2 linked regions of the Magnetospirillum sp. XM-1 genome follow. The protein of the gene in region 1 binds, or shares a complex with, the protein of each later gene. Links are inferred from orthologs where the notes say so. Each region holds a gene or a part of one and is shown in the gene's direction. Other genes may lie near its edges. The genes, in order: dnaN and XM1_RS21965.

Region 1 (7,336 bases):
CGCCCCCCCCCAGGCGGCCGCAATCGCCGCCGCTCCCAAGGCCGCCCCTGTCGAGACGCCCCGTCCCGCCGCCCCGTGCGCCCCCGCCGCCGCGCCGGCCGCCGATGCCGACGAACTGGGCGCGCCGCTGGACACCCGCTTCACCTTCAAGAATTTCGTGGTGGGCAAGCCCAACGAATTCGCCTGGGCCGCCGCCCGGCGCGTGGCCGAGGCCGACCAGGTCTCGTTCAACCCGCTGTTCCTCTATGGCGGCGTCGGCCTGGGCAAGACCCATCTGATGCACGCCATCGCCCACCACATCCGCGAGCGCAACCCCGAGCGCTCGGTGCTGTACCTCTCGGCCGAGAAGTTCATGTACCGCTTCATCCGGGCGCTCAGGGGCCAGGACACCATGTCGTTCAAGGAGCAGTTCCGCTCCGTCGACGTGCTGATGATCGACGACGTGCAGTTCATCGCCGGCAAGGACGCCACCCAGGAGGAGTTCTTCCACACCTTCAACGCCCTGGTGGACCAGGGCAGCCAGATCGTCATCTCGGCCGACAAGTCGCCGTCGGACCTGGAAGGCATCGAGGAGCGCCTGCGCTCGCGCATGGCCTGCGGCCTGGTGGCCGACATCCACGCCACCACCTACGAGCTGCGCCTCGGCATCCTGCAGTCCAAGGCCGAGCAGATGGGCGTCATCGTGCCCCAGAAGGTCATGGAATTCCTGGCCCACAAGATCATCTCCAACGTCCGCGAGCTGGAGGGCGCGCTGAACCGCGTGGTCGCCCATTCCCAGCTGGTGGGCCGCACCATCACGCTCGAGACCACCCAGGAAGTGCTGCACGACCTGCTGCGCGCCTCGGACCGCCGGATCACCATCGAGGAGATCCAGAAGAAGGTCGCCGAGCACTTCACCATCAAGCTGGCGGAAATGTCCTCGGCCCGGCGCTCGCGCCAGGTGGCTCGTCCCCGCCAGATCGCCATGTACCTGGCCAAGCAGCTGACCTCGCGCTCGCTCCCCGAGATCGGCCGCAAGTTCGGCGGCCGCGACCACACCACCGTCATGCACGCGGTGAAAAAGGTCGAGGAGCTGAAGGAAGTGGACCAGAACTTCGCCGAGGACGTGGAACTGCTGCGCCGCATGCTGCAGGGATAGGGAACCCTCCAGGCGGCACGCCAGGGCGGGCAGGATGCCCGCGCCCCAAACACGTCGCATTTTCCCCTGGAGCGCGGCCGTCTCGGCCGCATTTGCCGTGGCCGCTCCCACCGCCATGCAACAAGCGTCCCAGCCCCTCTCCCCGCCCCCGAAATCGCTTTTGGACTCCGGCGCCTGTGATATACTGCCCAACCCTGCCTGAAGGGGGGCAGTAACGAATCATATGGGTATCAGCAGAACGCCATGAAACTGACCATCGAGCGCGCCGCGCTGTTGAAGTCGCTGGCCCACGTCCAGAGCGTCGTCGAACGCCGGACCACCATTCCGATCCTGTCCAACGTCAAGCTCGAGGGCCGTTCAGGCCTTCTGTCGCTGAACGCCACCGACATGGATCTCGACATCATCGAATCGGTGCCCGCCGACGTGGTCCGCCCCGGCGCCACCACCGCCCCGGCCCACACCTTCTACGAGATCGTGCGCAAGCTGCCCGACGGCAGCCAGGTGGAGATCGAGCATGATTCCGAAAGCGGCCAGCTGACGCTGCGCTCGGGGCGCTCCAAGTTCTCGCTGGCCTGCCTGCCGGTCGAGGATTTCCCGGTCCTGTCGGGCGGCGACCTGCCGTTCAGCTTCTCGCTCTCGGCGGCCGAGCTGAAGACCCTGATCGACCGCACCCGCTTCGCCATCTCGACGGAAGAGACCCGCTACTACCTGAACGGCATCTACCTGCATGCCGCCAAGGCGGACGGCGTGGACGTGCTGCGCGCCGTGGCCACCGACGGCCATCGTCTGGCCCGGGTGGAGATCACCCTGCCCGACGGCGCCGCCGGCATGCCCGGCATCATCGTGCCCCGAAAGACCGTGGCCGAGATCCGCAAGCTGATCGACGAGACCGACGGCGAGATCACCGTGTCGCTGTCCGAGACCAAGCTGAAGTTCGCCTTCGGCGACGCCGTGCTGACGTCGAAGCTGATCGACGGCACCTTCCCCGATTACGAACGGGTGATCCCCGCCGACAACGACAAGGTGCTGGTGGTCGACTGCAAGAGCTTCGCCCAGGCCGTCGACCGCGTTTCGGCCATCTCCACCGAGAAGAGCCGGGCCATCAAGCTGGCGCTCGAAAAGGGCAGCGCCACCCTGTCCGCCTCCAGCGCCGAAAACGGCAGCGCCGTGGAAGAGATCGAGGCCGACTACACCTCGACGCCGCTCGAGATCGGCTTCAACTCGCGCTACCTGATGGATATCCTGGCCCAGGTGGAGGGCGACACCGCCCGCTTCGCCATGGCCGACGCCGCCTCGCCCACCGTGGTGCGCGAGATGACCGATGGCGGCGCTGTCTACGTGCTGATGCCCATGCGGGTGTGATCGGCGTTCCGGTGCCCCATACGGAAACCGAGCGGCCGGCGATCCGCCGCCTGTCGCTCGCGGATTTCCGCTGTTATCGGACGCTACGCCTCGAGACGGACAACCGTCCGGTGGTACTGACGGGGCCCAACGGCGCCGGCAAGACCAACATCCTCGAGGCTTTGTCCTTCCTGGTTCCGGGCCGCGGCCTGCGCCGCGCCGGGGCGGCGGACATCACCCGCCACGGATTGCCGGCCGGATCGCCTTGGGCGGTGGCGGCAAGCCTGGACGGGCCGGCGGGACGGGTGGAGATCGGAACGGGCCGCGAGGCCGGACACGAACGCCGCTCGGTGCGCATCGACGGCAAGCCGGCCAAGCCCGGCGATCTGGCCGGACTGGTTTCGGCGCTGTGGCTGACCCCGGCCATGGACCGCCTGTTCATCGAGGGGGCGAGCGGACGGCGGCGTTTCCTTGACCGCCTGGTGTTCGGGCTGGTCGCCGGCCATGGGGCCGAATCGGGGGCCTACGAGCACGCCATGCGCGAACGCACCCGCCTGATGCGGGCCGCCCGCGACGGCGGGCCGAGGACGGACCCGGCCTGGATCGCGGCGCTGGAAGAGGGCATGGCCCGCCATGGCGCCAGGATCGCCCAGGCCCGGGTCGAGACCATCGCCCGCCTGGACGCGGCCTGCCGCGCCGGATTGGGGCCGTTTCCCGCCGCCGGGCTGAGGGTGGAGGGCGAGATCGAGGGCTGGCTGGCCTCAGGCGCCTCTCCCGACGAGGCCGAGGACAGGTTCAAAAGCGCGCTGCGATTCGCGCGCGCGCGCGACGAGGCGGCCGGGGCCGCCACCATGGGTCCGCACCGTTCGGACCTCTTGGTGCGCCACGTGCCCAAGGATTTGCCGGCGGGGCAATGCTCCACCGGCGAGCAGAAGGCGGTTCTGGTGTCCATCGTGCTGGCCCAGGGCCGGGTCCAGGACCAGACGGGCGGGCGGGCGCCGCTGCTGCTGCTGGACGAGGTGGCGGCCCATCTGGACGAGGTCCGGCGCGCCGCCCTGTACGACGAGCTTTGCGCACTGAAGGCGCAGAGCTGGATGACCGGAACCGACGCGCTGCTGTTCGCCGGTTTCGGAGAAAGGGCCCAGTTTTTCCGGGTGACCGACGCCACGGTCGCCCCAGACAAGGTAATGACGTGATGAGCACCGAACCCATGACCCCCAACGATCCCCACGCCAGCGCGAACGGAGCCGAGGAATACGGCGCCGGATCGATCCAGGTGCTGCGCGGTCTGGAAGCGGTGCGCAAGCGTCCCGGCATGTATATCGGCGACACCGACGACGGGTCGGGCCTGCACCGCATGATCTACGAGGCGGTGGACAACGCCGTCGACGAGATCATGAACGGCTTCGGCGACCGCTGCGACGTGGTGCTGAACGCCGACGGCTCGGTGCTGGTCACCGACAACGGCCGCGGCATCCCGGTGGACATCCACCCCGAGGAAGGCATCTCGGCCGCCGAGGTGGCGCTGACCAAGCTGCACGCCGGCGGTAAGTTCGAGCAGAACTCCAACCGCATCTCGTCGGGTCTGCACGGCGTCGGCATCTCGGTGGTCAACGCGCTGTCGGAATGGCTGGAACTGCGCATCTGGCGCCACGGCAAGGAGCACTTCATGCGCTTCCGCCACGGCGAGCCCGAGGCGCCGCTGGCCGTGGTGGGCGAGTGCGGCGACCGCACCGGCACCCAGGTGGTCTTCCTGCCCTCCAAGGGCACCTTCTCCCACACCGATTTCGATTTCGACACGGTGGAGCACCGGCTGCGCGAACTGGCCTTCCTCAACTCGCGCGCCACCCTGATGCTGAAGGACGAGCGCCACGCCGAGACGGCCGAGGTCCTGCTGCACTACGAAGGCGGCGTCCAGGCCTTCGTCCAGTGGCTGGACCGCTCCAAGGAGGCGCTGCACGCCCCCATCCTGGTGGCCGCCGAGAAGGACGTGGTGCGCCTGGAACTGTCCATGGAATGGACCGACAGCTACCACGAGACCTGTCTGTGCTTCACCAACAACGTGCCGCAGAAGGACGGCGGCACCCATCTGGCCGGTTTCCGCGCCGCGCTGACGCGCACCATCAACGCCTATGCCAACGAATCGGGCATCGCCAAGAAGGAAAAGGTCAACCTGGCCGGCGACGACATGCGCGAGGGCCTGACCTGCGTGCTGTCGGTCAAGATGCCCGACCCCAAGTTCTCGTCCCAGGCCAAGGAGAAGCTGGTCTCCTCCGAAGTCCGCCCGCTGGTCGAGAACCTGGTGGGCGAGAAGCTGGCCGAGTGGTTCGAGGAGCACCCGGCCGAAGCCCGCAAGGTGGTCACCAAGGTGGTCGAGGCCGCCGCCGCCCGCGAGGCGGCCAGGAAGGCCCGCGAACTGACGCGCCGCAAGGGCGTGCTCGACATCGCCACCCTGCCGGGCAAGCTGGCCGATTGCCAGGAACGCGACCCGGCGCTGTCCGAACTGTTCATCGTCGAGGGTGACTCGGCCGGCGGCTCCGCCAAGCAGGGGCGCAACCGCGCCAACCAGGCCATCCTGCCCCTGAAGGGCAAGATCCTCAACGTGGAGCGGGCCCGCTTCGACAAGATGCTGTCCTCGGCCGAGATCGGCACCCTGATCGCCGCCATGGGCACCGGCATCGGCCGCGAGGATTTCAACGTCGACAAGGCGCGCTACCACAAGATCATCATCATGACCGACGCGGACGTGGACGGTTCCCACATCCGCACCCTGCTGCTGACCTTCTTCTATCGCCAGATGCCCGAGCTGATCGAGCGCGGCTACCTCTACATCGCCCAGCCGCCGCTGTATCGCGCCAAGCGCGGCCAGTCCGAGGTCTATCTCAAGGACGATAGGGCGCTGGAGGAATACCTGATCGACGGCGGCCTGTCCGACGCCGTGCTGAATCTGGCCGACGGCACACAAGTGGCCGCCGCCGACCTGCGCGCCCTGGTCGAGCAGTCCCGCGCCGTGCGGAACCTGCTCAACCCGCTGGCCCGGCGCCTGCCGCTGAAATTGGTGGAACAGGCGGCCATCGCCGACGCCCTGGATTCCGCCCTGCTCACCGACGCCACCCGTGGCCCGGTCGTGGCCGAGGCCCTGGCCAACCGCCTGGACGCCCTGGAATCCGACCTGGAGCGCGGCTGGGCCGGCACCTGGGTGGAGGGCGACGGCTACACCTTCGCCCGCACGCTGCGCGGCGTCACCGAGACCCACCACCTGGATTCGGCGGTGATCCGCTCGGCCGAGGCGCGCCGCCTGCACGACCTGGCGCCCCGCCTGCGCGAGACCTTCGAGCGCGCCGCCTCCCTGATGGTCAAGGAGCGGGAAGTCGTGCTGGCCGGCCCCGTCGCCCTGGTCGCCGCCGTGATGGACACCGGCCGCAAGGGCATCGCCATCCAGCGCTACAAGGGCCTGGGCGAGATGAACCCGGAACAGCTGTGGGAAACCACCCTGGACCCCCAGGTGCGCTCGCTCCTCCAGGTCAAGGTGGCCCAGGCCGACGACGCCGAACAGGTGTTCTCCACCCTGATGGGCGACGTGGTCGAACCGCGCCGCGACTTCATCCAGACCAACGCGCTGAAGGTCTCGAACCTGGACGTGTAGGGTGTTTGTCGGGTGACGCATAACCCGCAAACGCGGCCCATAACGCGCTAATTCTTGACGCGTAATGTGCAAAGGCCGCCCCGAATGGGGCGGCCTTTGGCGTTCCTTGGAATCCACATTGCCGGGGAGAGAGCTATCCTTGCCTGCTCTTGCGGCTCGTGGCCTGTTTCACCGATCGTTTCCGCTCAGAGGTTGGGCACAGCCTCCCCGGCATTCCCCGGCATGTCAGAACGCTTCCTCCCAACTCCGGGACAGCCGCATGGCGCAATTGATCAGGCCGACCATGGAATAGGTCTGGGGGAAATTGCCCCACAATTCGCCGCTGCGCGGATCGATGTCCTCGGACAGGAGGCCTAGGAGATTGCGCCGGGCCAGCACGGTCTCGAACAGGGTCCGGGCCTCGTCCAGGCGCCCCTGCGCCGCCAGGGCGTCGATGTACCAGAAGACGCAGATGACGAAGGCGGTGGCAGGCCGGCCGAAATCGTCCTCGGCCACGTAGCGGTAGAGGAAATCGCCGACCCGCAGACTGGCCGCCACCGCGTTCACCGTGGCGGCGAAGCGGGGATCGTCGGCGGCCAGGAAGTCCACCTCGTGCAGCAGCAGCAAGGTGGCGTCCAGCTCGTTTCCGCCGAAGGTGGAGACGAAGGTCCCCATCTCCTCGTTCCACGCCCGGGCCGAGATGATGGAATGCAGGCGGTCGGCCTCCTTGCGCCAATAGACGGCCCGGTCGGACTGGCCGATATGGCGGGCGATCTTCGCCAGCCGGTCGCAGGCCGCCCAGCACATCACCGACGAGAAGGTATGGACCGAGGCGATGGTGCGCAGTTCCCACGGGCCGGCGTCGGGCTTGTCGAAGACGGCGACGGCGCGCCCGCCCAGGCGTTCCAGCTGCTCGAACATGGCCGTGTTGCCGGGATGGGACAGGCGCTGGTCGAAGAAGGCGTGGGTCGAGGCCAACACCACGCTACCGTAGACGTCGTTCTGAATCTGGACATGGGCCTGGTTGCCCACCCGCACCGGGCCGAAACCGCGATAGCCCGTCAGATGAGGAATGGCGAACTCGTCGATGGAGGTGTCGCGGGTGATGCCGTAGACCGGGCGCAGCTCGCCTTCGTCCGCCTCCTCGACGATGTCGTTGATGAAGCGCAGATAGTCTTCCATGGTCCGCGTCACCCCCAGGCGGTTCAGCGCGTGGATGACGAAATAGGCGT
Region 2 (7,476 bases), 4.8 Mb from region 1 along the record:
GCAAGCGCAAGGCGCGCCGCGGCTTATGCCGCGAGAGCCAAGGGCCGGCACAGACGGCCCGCCCGGCGATTGAGGGGCTGAAGAACCTACTCGTGCTCGGGCTCGGGCCCAGCCTCGACGTCGATGGGCACGCCGGGCTGCAGCTTGGACGTGCGGATGGCCAACGCGCTCTTCACATGGCTGATGTTGGGCGCGGCGGTCAGCCGCGTGGTCAGGAAGCGCTGGTAGTCGTCCCAGTCGTGGGCCACCACTTTCAGCAGGAAGTCGGTCTCGCCGGCCAGCATGTGGCACTCGCGCACCTCGGGCCAGCCCTTGACCAGTTCCTCGAAGGATTTGAGATCGGCCTCGGCCTGGCTGTTCAGCCCCACATGGGCGAACACCGTGACGTTGAAGCCCAGCGCGCCGGGGTCGATTTCAGCATGGTAGCCCTTGACGTAACCGGCCTCCTCCAGCGCCCGCACCCGTCGCAGGCACGGCGGCGCGGAGATTCCCGCCCGCCGGGCCAGTTCGACATTGGTCATCCGGCCATCGGCCTGAAGGTCGGCCAGAATGCGCCGATCGATGCGGTCAAGCTTGACCCGCTGCATAAGGGAACTCCAAAAGAACTCTGGTTTGCGAAATTATATTACTCGGCCGCCGCCAGCAAGCCCAACGTTCTGTCGCGGCGACGATTTTCAGCCCTTGGCGGCAGCCGAGACGGCTGCTCGGCGCGTCACCGGCAAGACCACAGGGAAAGTGCAAGTTAATATCCTTCGCACGCGGGGGCATGGCGTTAGTTTTGTAATCATTCCATCTTGTGCGAGGTCGAGAACCAGACTAGATTTCTCGGCATCATTCGTCCCAAGCCCTATGATGGAGCTTCCATAATGTCCGACGCGATTGTGAATCCGACCTCTCTGGTGACCAAGGCCGCCCCCGATTTCACTGCCCCGGCCGTGATGCCCGACAACGAGATCAATCCGTCGTTCAACCTGAAGTCCTATCTGGCGGGCTCCTACGGCGTGGTGTTCTTCTACCCGCTGGACTTCACCTTCGTCTGCCCGTCGGAAATCCTGGCCCACGACCATCGCGTCAAGGCCTTCGCCGAGCGCAACACCAAGGTCATCGCCGTCAGCGTCGATTCCCACTTCACCCACCTGGCCTGGAAGAACACTCCGGTGGAAAAGGGCGGCCTGGGCAACGTCCAGTTCCCCATGGTGGCCGACCTGACCAAGAACATCGCCAAGTCCTTCGGCGTGCTGATCAATGATTCGGTGGCGCTGCGCGGCACCTTCATCATCGACAAGAACGGCGTCGTGCAGTCGGCCCACGTCAACAACCTGCCGCTGGGCCGCAACGTGGACGAGGCGCTGCGCCTGATCGACGCGCTGCAGTTCACCGAGGAGCATGGCGAGGTGTGCCCCGCCGGCTGGAACAAGGGCAAGGCCGGCATGAAGGCCAACCCGAACGGCGTCGCCGAGTACCTGGCCAAGCACGCTTCCGAGCTGTAGGCCTTTCGTCGAGTCCGAAGGGGCGCACCGCTTGCCAGCGGTGCGCCCCATCCTTATGCTGTAGCGCAACAACATCGTAACCAAACCGGGAAGCTGTCCATGGCGCACCACCACTCCAAGGTTCTGATTCTGGGCTCCGGGCCCGCCGGCTGCACCGCCGCCATCTATGCGGCGCGCGCCAATCTTGAACCCATGCTGGTGGCCGGCCTGCAGCCCGGCGGACAGCTGACCATCACCACCGACGTGGAAAACTTCCCCGGCTTCGCCGAGGCGGTCCAGGGCCCCTGGCTGATGGAGCAGATGCAGGCCCAGGCCGAGCATGTGGGCACCCGCTTCATGGACGACACCATCGTCTCGGTGGACCTTTCCAAGCGTCCGTTCACCGCCGTGGGCGATTCGGGCGACACCTATACCGGCGACACGCTGATCATCTGCACCGGCGCCACCGCCCGCTGGCTGGGCATCGAATCGGAAAAGAAGTTTTCGGGCTTCGGCGTCTCGGCCTGCGCCACCTGCGACGGCTTCTTCTTCCGCGGTAAGGAAGTTGCTGTGGTCGGCGGCGGCAATTCGGCGGTGGAAGAAGCCCTCTACCTGGCCGGCATCGCGTCGAAGGTGACCCTGATCCATCGCCGCGACGCGCTCCGCTCGGAAAAGATCGCCCAGGACCGCCTGTTCGCCAATTCCAAGGTGTCGGTCGCCTGGGACAGCGTCGTCGACGAGATCGTCGGCGACAGCAATCCCCCCGGCGTCACCGGCGTGCGCATCAAGAACGTCAAGACCGGCGCGCTGTCCGTGCTGCCGGTGGACGGTGTGTTCATCGCCATCGGCCACACCCCCAACACCGACCTGTTCAAGGGCGCGCTCGAGATGGACGAGGAGGGCTACCTGATCACCAAGGCGGGCGCCACCTCCACCAATATCCCCGGCGTGTTCGCCGCCGGCGACGTGCAGGACAAGATCTACCGCCAGGCCGTCACCGCTGCCGGCACCGGCTGCATGGCGGCGCTGGAAGCCGAACGCTTCCTCGCGGCGCATGGACATGGCGGTTAAGTTACGGCACAGTAGCCTGCAATGATTGGGGAGGCGGAAAAAATAATCCGCCAGGGGAGGAGACCGGTCGCACCATGGACTGGGACAAACTGAGGGTTTTTCACGCCGTGGCCGAGGCCGGCAGCTTCACCCATGCGGGCGAAGTGCTGAACCTTAGCCAGTCGGCCGTCAGCCGCCAGATCAGCGCGCTGGAGGAAAGCCTCAACCTCCCCCTCTTCCATCGCCATGCCCGCGGCCTGATCCTGACGGAGCAGGGCGAGCTTCTCTACAAGACCGCCCGCGACGTGTTCTCCAAGCTGGCCATGACCGAGGCGCTGCTCACCGAAAGCCGCGAGCGCGCCCAGGGACCGCTGAAGATCACCACCACCGTGGCCTTCGGCTCTTTGTGGCTGACGCCCCGCATCAAGGACTTCCTGGACGCCTATCCCGACATCTCGGTGACCATGGTGCTGTTCGACGGCGAGCTGGACCTAGCCATGCGCGAGGCCGACGTGGCCATCCGCATGATGCCGCCGCGCCAGCCCGACCTGATCCAGCGTCACCTCTTGTCCATGAACTACGCGGTGTTCGCCGCGCCGTCGTACATCGAAAAGTACGGCATGCCGAAATCCGCCGACGATCTCGACAACCACCGCATCATCGTCTACGGCGACGACACGCGGGTCTCGGCCCCGGTCTCCAACGTCAACTGGCTGCTGGAAGCGGGCGCCTCGCCCGACCGCCCGCGCAAGCCGGTGCTGGAGGTCAACAACATCTACGGCATCTACCGGGCCGTCAAAAGCGGGCTGGGCATCGCCGCCATGCCGGATTACCTGCGCGGCGAGGCGGAAAGCCTGGTTCCCATCCTGCCCGAGCTGAAGGGGCCGAAGGTCGAGGCCTACTTCGTCTATCCCGAGGAATTGCGCCATTCCAAGCGCATCACGGTGTTCCGCGACTTCCTCCTGGGCAAGATCGCCGAATCCGCCTGATCGGGCAAAGACCCTACCCGAAAGCATAAGGCATGCGCTGGAAGCATGCCTCTGTCCAGCTTTTTGGTGTGGTTCGAAATCATTTCCTGCCGTAAATCAATACCTACGACGTGCTGCACCGCAGCAGGTCCCGAGTTCGGCGGGTTCCGCCACATCGTTCCCAGGTGCAATGCCTGGGTTCCGGGTCTTCGGACCCTACGTCTCCTAGACGTGAAGCCTCCCTGTTTGACTTTACCCCCCGGTGCATAACCGGGGGGTTTCTTTTTGGGCCGCTCGCGCTATAGTCGCCCCATGGGAACATATGGTGATCAAGCGCCGACGGTGTGCCGGGATTGCGGAGCCTTGGGAAACGGCGAGGCCGCCTGCCCCGTCTGCGGCTCGGCGCGGCTAGTGCGTCATGCCGAATTGCCGGATCTGTGCATCGCCCATATCGATTGCGACGCGTTTTACGCCTCGGTGGAGAAGCGCGACAACCCGTCCCTGATGGACAAGCCGGTGATCGTCGGCCATCCGGGCGGGCGGGGCGTGGTGACCACCGCCTGCTACGTGGCGCGCAAATTCGGGCCGCGTTCGGCCATGCCCATGTTCAAGGCGCTGGAACTGTGCCCCCACGCCGTGGTCATTCCCCCCGACATCGCCAAATACAAGCGGGTCAGCGCCGATATCCGCGCCCTGTTCGAGAAGGCCACGCCCCTGGTGGAGCCGCTTTCCCTGGACGAGGCCTATCTCGACCTGTCGCCGGGGGTGCGTCTGGTGGAACGCCCGGCCGCCGTGCTGCTGGCCCGGCTGGCCCGCGCCATCCGCCGCGAGGTGGGCATCACCGTCTCGGTGGGCTTGAGCTACAACAAGTTCCTGGCCAAGATGGCGTCCGACCTTAACAAGCCCGACGGCTTCTCGGTAATCGGCCGGGCGGAAGCCGCCGCCTTCCTGGCGCCCCGCCCGGTGACCGCCCTGTTCGGCATCGGCCAGGCCACGGCGGCGCGCATGGCCGAGCAGGGCATCACCACCATCGCCCAGTTGCAGTCGCTGGCCGAGGCGGAGTTCGTGGCGCGCTGGGGCAAGTTCGGCCGAAGGCTGGCTGGCATGGTGCATGGCATCGACACCCGCCCGGTCAATCCCGACCGCCCGACCAAGAGCGTTTCCACCGAGACCACCTTCGCCCGCGACATCCGCGATGCCCGCATGCTGGCCGAGGCGCTGGCCCCCCTGGCCGAGGGGGTGGCGCGGCGCCTGGACCGCGCCCATCTGGCGGGACGGACCGTGGTGCTGAAGCTGAAAACCGCCGATTTCAAGGTGGTCACCCGCCACCACCGCCTGGCCGATCCGACGACGCGGGCCGACGTCATCCTACGGGCAGGACTGGCCCTGCTGGAGCGTCAGGCGGACGGCCGCGCCTTCCGCCTGCTGGGCATCGGCATGGCCGATCTCTGCCCGGCGGAAGAGGCCGACCCGCCCGGTCTGTTCGGATAGGCTGCCAATGAATTTGCCTAAGGGGGATGCCCAGGCCCTCTCCGCTCGTCATGGCCGGGCTTGACCCGGCCATCCATGGACCCCCGGGACAAGCCCGGGGGTGACGAACAATAAAAGCTCTACCGCCGCGGTCCGGGCGATTCCAGGAACTCGGCCACCGCCTGATAGAGCTGCTTGCGGTTCTTTTCGATCAGGGCGGCGTGGGTGGCCTCGCCCACCATGACGTAGCGCTTGTAGGGCGAACCGGTCAGGCGGTTGAACAGCTTCATGCCCATGGCGGGCGGCGCCTCGGCGTCCCACTCGCCCTGGATCACCAAGGCGGGAATGGACAGGCGCTCGGGGTTCCAGCGCGGCTTGTTGGACGCCCAATAGCGCATGGTGTCCAGCACCACGCCGTTGGGCGCGCGCACCGTGTGGGGGGTGGCGGGTTCGGGGTCGCTGGCCAGGGTCGCCTTCAGCCAGTCGCCGAAGACGGCCTTGGGCAACACGCCGTCGCGCTTGGCCTCGGGCACCGCCTTCAGCCAGATGTCGCGGGCCTCCCTGGGGTCCACCTGTCGCCAGGCGGGCACCCGGGCCAGTTCGGCGTCGGTGGGCGGCGTCACCTCGCGCAGCCATTGCGGCGCGTAGAGCACCAGCCGCTCCACCTTGTCCTGGGCGGTGTTGGCGTAGGTCCCCGCCAGGGTGGCGCCCCACGACCAGCCGACCAGCACCAGACGCTGGGCATTGCGCCGGGACAGAATGAAATCCACGGCGCGGGTGACGTCTTCGACCGCCTCGGCGGTGTCCACCACGGGGGCGTTGGCCTCGGGCGTCTGCTTCATCTCAGGCGGGCGGCCCGACTTGCCGTAGCCGCGGATGTCCAGGGTATAGACGTCGTAGCCCCGGGCCACCATCCAGTCCATCCAGCTCTGGCCGTCCACCGCCATGTCGAAGGAGGAATGGGCGGGATAGGTGGCGCCGTGCAGGAACAGCACCGTCTTCTCCGGCTTGACGTCGTAGAGGTTGGCGGGATGCTTGTTGCGGATGTAGAGCTGCTGGTCGGGCCACTTGCTGCCGATGGAGAACTCCTCGGTCACCGTCTCGGCCCGGGCGGGCAAGGCCGCCGTCACCAGAATCGCGGCGGCAACCAGGCCGCCCCGCCATCCCATCTTGCTCATCATCACCCATCCGCTCCCATGTTGCTCATGCCGCCCCAGCGCCTACCGGCAGGCGCACGGTCACCACCGTACCCTCGCCGGGAAGAGAAGCCAATTCCACCCTGCCGCCATGCAGATCGACGAAGCGCTGCACCAGGGCAAGGCCGATGCCCGAATCGTCGTCGCCCTGGCCGGCCGGCAGCGCCTCGCGGCGGCCACCCGCCACGAAGCCGCCAAACAGGCGTTGCCGCTGCTCGTCGGAAAGGCCGGCGCCGGTATCGCTGATGGTCAGCGCCAGCTCGGTCGGCCTGCGCTCGGCCCGCACCGTCACCCTTCCGCCCGAAGGCGTGCGCTTCAACGCGTTGCCCAGCAGGTTGAACATCACCTGACGCAGCCGGCGCTCGTCGGCGACGATCCAGCCGATGTCCAGCGGGCAGTCGAAATCCAGGTGCAGCTTCTTTTCCCGCACCCGTTCGCGCACCAGCCCCAGCACCCCGGACAGCATGGGGTGGATGTCGACGGTGTCGAGCTCCAGCGCCATCTGGCCGGCCTCGATGGCGGCAAGGTCGAGGATGTCGGAGATCAGCGCCTGCAGCCCCTGGCCCGCCTCGGTGATGCCCTTGGCGTATTCGTGCTGGCGCTTGTTGAGCTTGCCGAAATACTCGGCGGCCAGCATCTCGGAGAAGCCGATCACCGTGGTCAGCGGCTTTCGGACCTCGGCCGAGACGTTGGCGATGAATTCGCTCTTCAACAGGTCGGCGGCGGCCAGCGCCTCGTTACGTTCACGCAGCGCGCGCTCCACCCGGGCTGAATCGGTGACGTCCAGCCAGGTCAGCAGCATGGCCCCGTCGGGCAGCGGCACCGAGGCGAAATCGACGATGGAATCGTCCAGGCGCTCGACCCGGCCGCTCTGGGGCGCCCGGGTGTTGAACAGGGCCATCAGGCGCTCGCGCATTTCCGGCCAGACCGAGGTGCGCTCGGCGCCGCCCTCGAAATAGGGACGGTGGGCTTCGACCAGCTCGTTGACGTGGGGCTCGGCCTCCAGCATGGGAGCCGGCAGGTTCCAGATGCGGGCGTAGGCGGGATTGAACAGGCGCAGGCGCCCGTCGCCCCGAAACACCGCCACGCCCTCGTGCAGGTGGTCGAGGGTTTCGCGCTGCACCGCCAGCGCGGTGTTGAACGAGCGCTCCAGCGCCAAGGTGTCGGTGACGTCCTCGTAGGTGAAGATCAGGCCGCCATAGGGATGGGCGGCGATCATCCGGCGCAAGGTGCGGCCGTCGGGCAGGTGCAGCAGGGTCTCGGCGGCGTCGATCAGCGAGATGAACCGCTTCAGCTCGTCTTCCTTGTAGGCGCGGTAATCGG

The links.
Region 2: the proteins of dnaN (region 1) and XM1_RS21965 are in contact, whole or in part, in a solved structure (PDB 1OK7), measured with the Escherichia coli proteins. The link is inferred for Magnetospirillum sp. XM-1 from one-to-one orthologs.

Annotation. Positions count from the first base shown.
Region 1 is NZ_LN997848.1:550-7,885, forward strand. The notes cover bases 612-3,440. They hold dnaN (DNA polymerase III subunit beta), read left to right. Parts: upstream 612-1,381; coding sequence 1,382-2,500; downstream 2,501-3,440. Other genes in these bases: dnaA (chromosomal replication initiator protein DnaA), read left to right, coding at 612-1,138; recF (DNA replication/repair protein RecF), read left to right, coding at 2,497-3,440. Also shown: more of dnaA, read left to right, coding at 1-611; more of recF, read left to right, coding at 3,441-3,675; gyrB (DNA topoisomerase (ATP-hydrolyzing) subunit B), read left to right, coding at 3,675-6,125; XM1_RS00025 (glycoside hydrolase family 15 protein), read right to left, coding at 6,351-7,336. UniProt on the Escherichia coli protein: Confers DNA tethering and processivity to DNA polymerases and other proteins. Acts as a clamp, forming a ring around DNA (a reaction catalyzed by the clamp-loading complex) which diffuses in an ATP-independent manner freely and bidirectionally along dsDNA.
Region 2 is NZ_LN997848.1:4,805,027-4,812,502, forward strand. The notes cover bases 2,920-5,888. They hold XM1_RS21965 (DNA polymerase IV), read left to right. Parts: upstream 2,920-3,799; coding sequence 3,800-4,978; downstream 4,979-5,888. Other genes in these bases: XM1_RS21960 (LysR family transcriptional regulator), read left to right, coding at 2,920-3,508; XM1_RS21970 (alpha/beta hydrolase), read right to left, coding at 5,098-5,888. In the rest of the region: XM1_RS21945 (Lrp/AsnC family transcriptional regulator), read right to left, coding at 87-587; XM1_RS21950 (peroxiredoxin), read left to right, coding at 867-1,490; trxB (thioredoxin-disulfide reductase), read left to right, coding at 1,590-2,540; more of XM1_RS21960, read left to right, coding at 2,615-2,919; more of XM1_RS21970, read right to left, coding at 5,889-6,138; XM1_RS21975 (PAS domain-containing sensor histidine kinase), read right to left, coding at 6,161-7,476. UniProt on the Escherichia coli protein: Poorly processive, error-prone DNA polymerase involved in translesion repair and untargeted mutagenesis. Copies undamaged DNA at stalled replication forks, which arise in vivo from mismatched or misaligned primer ends.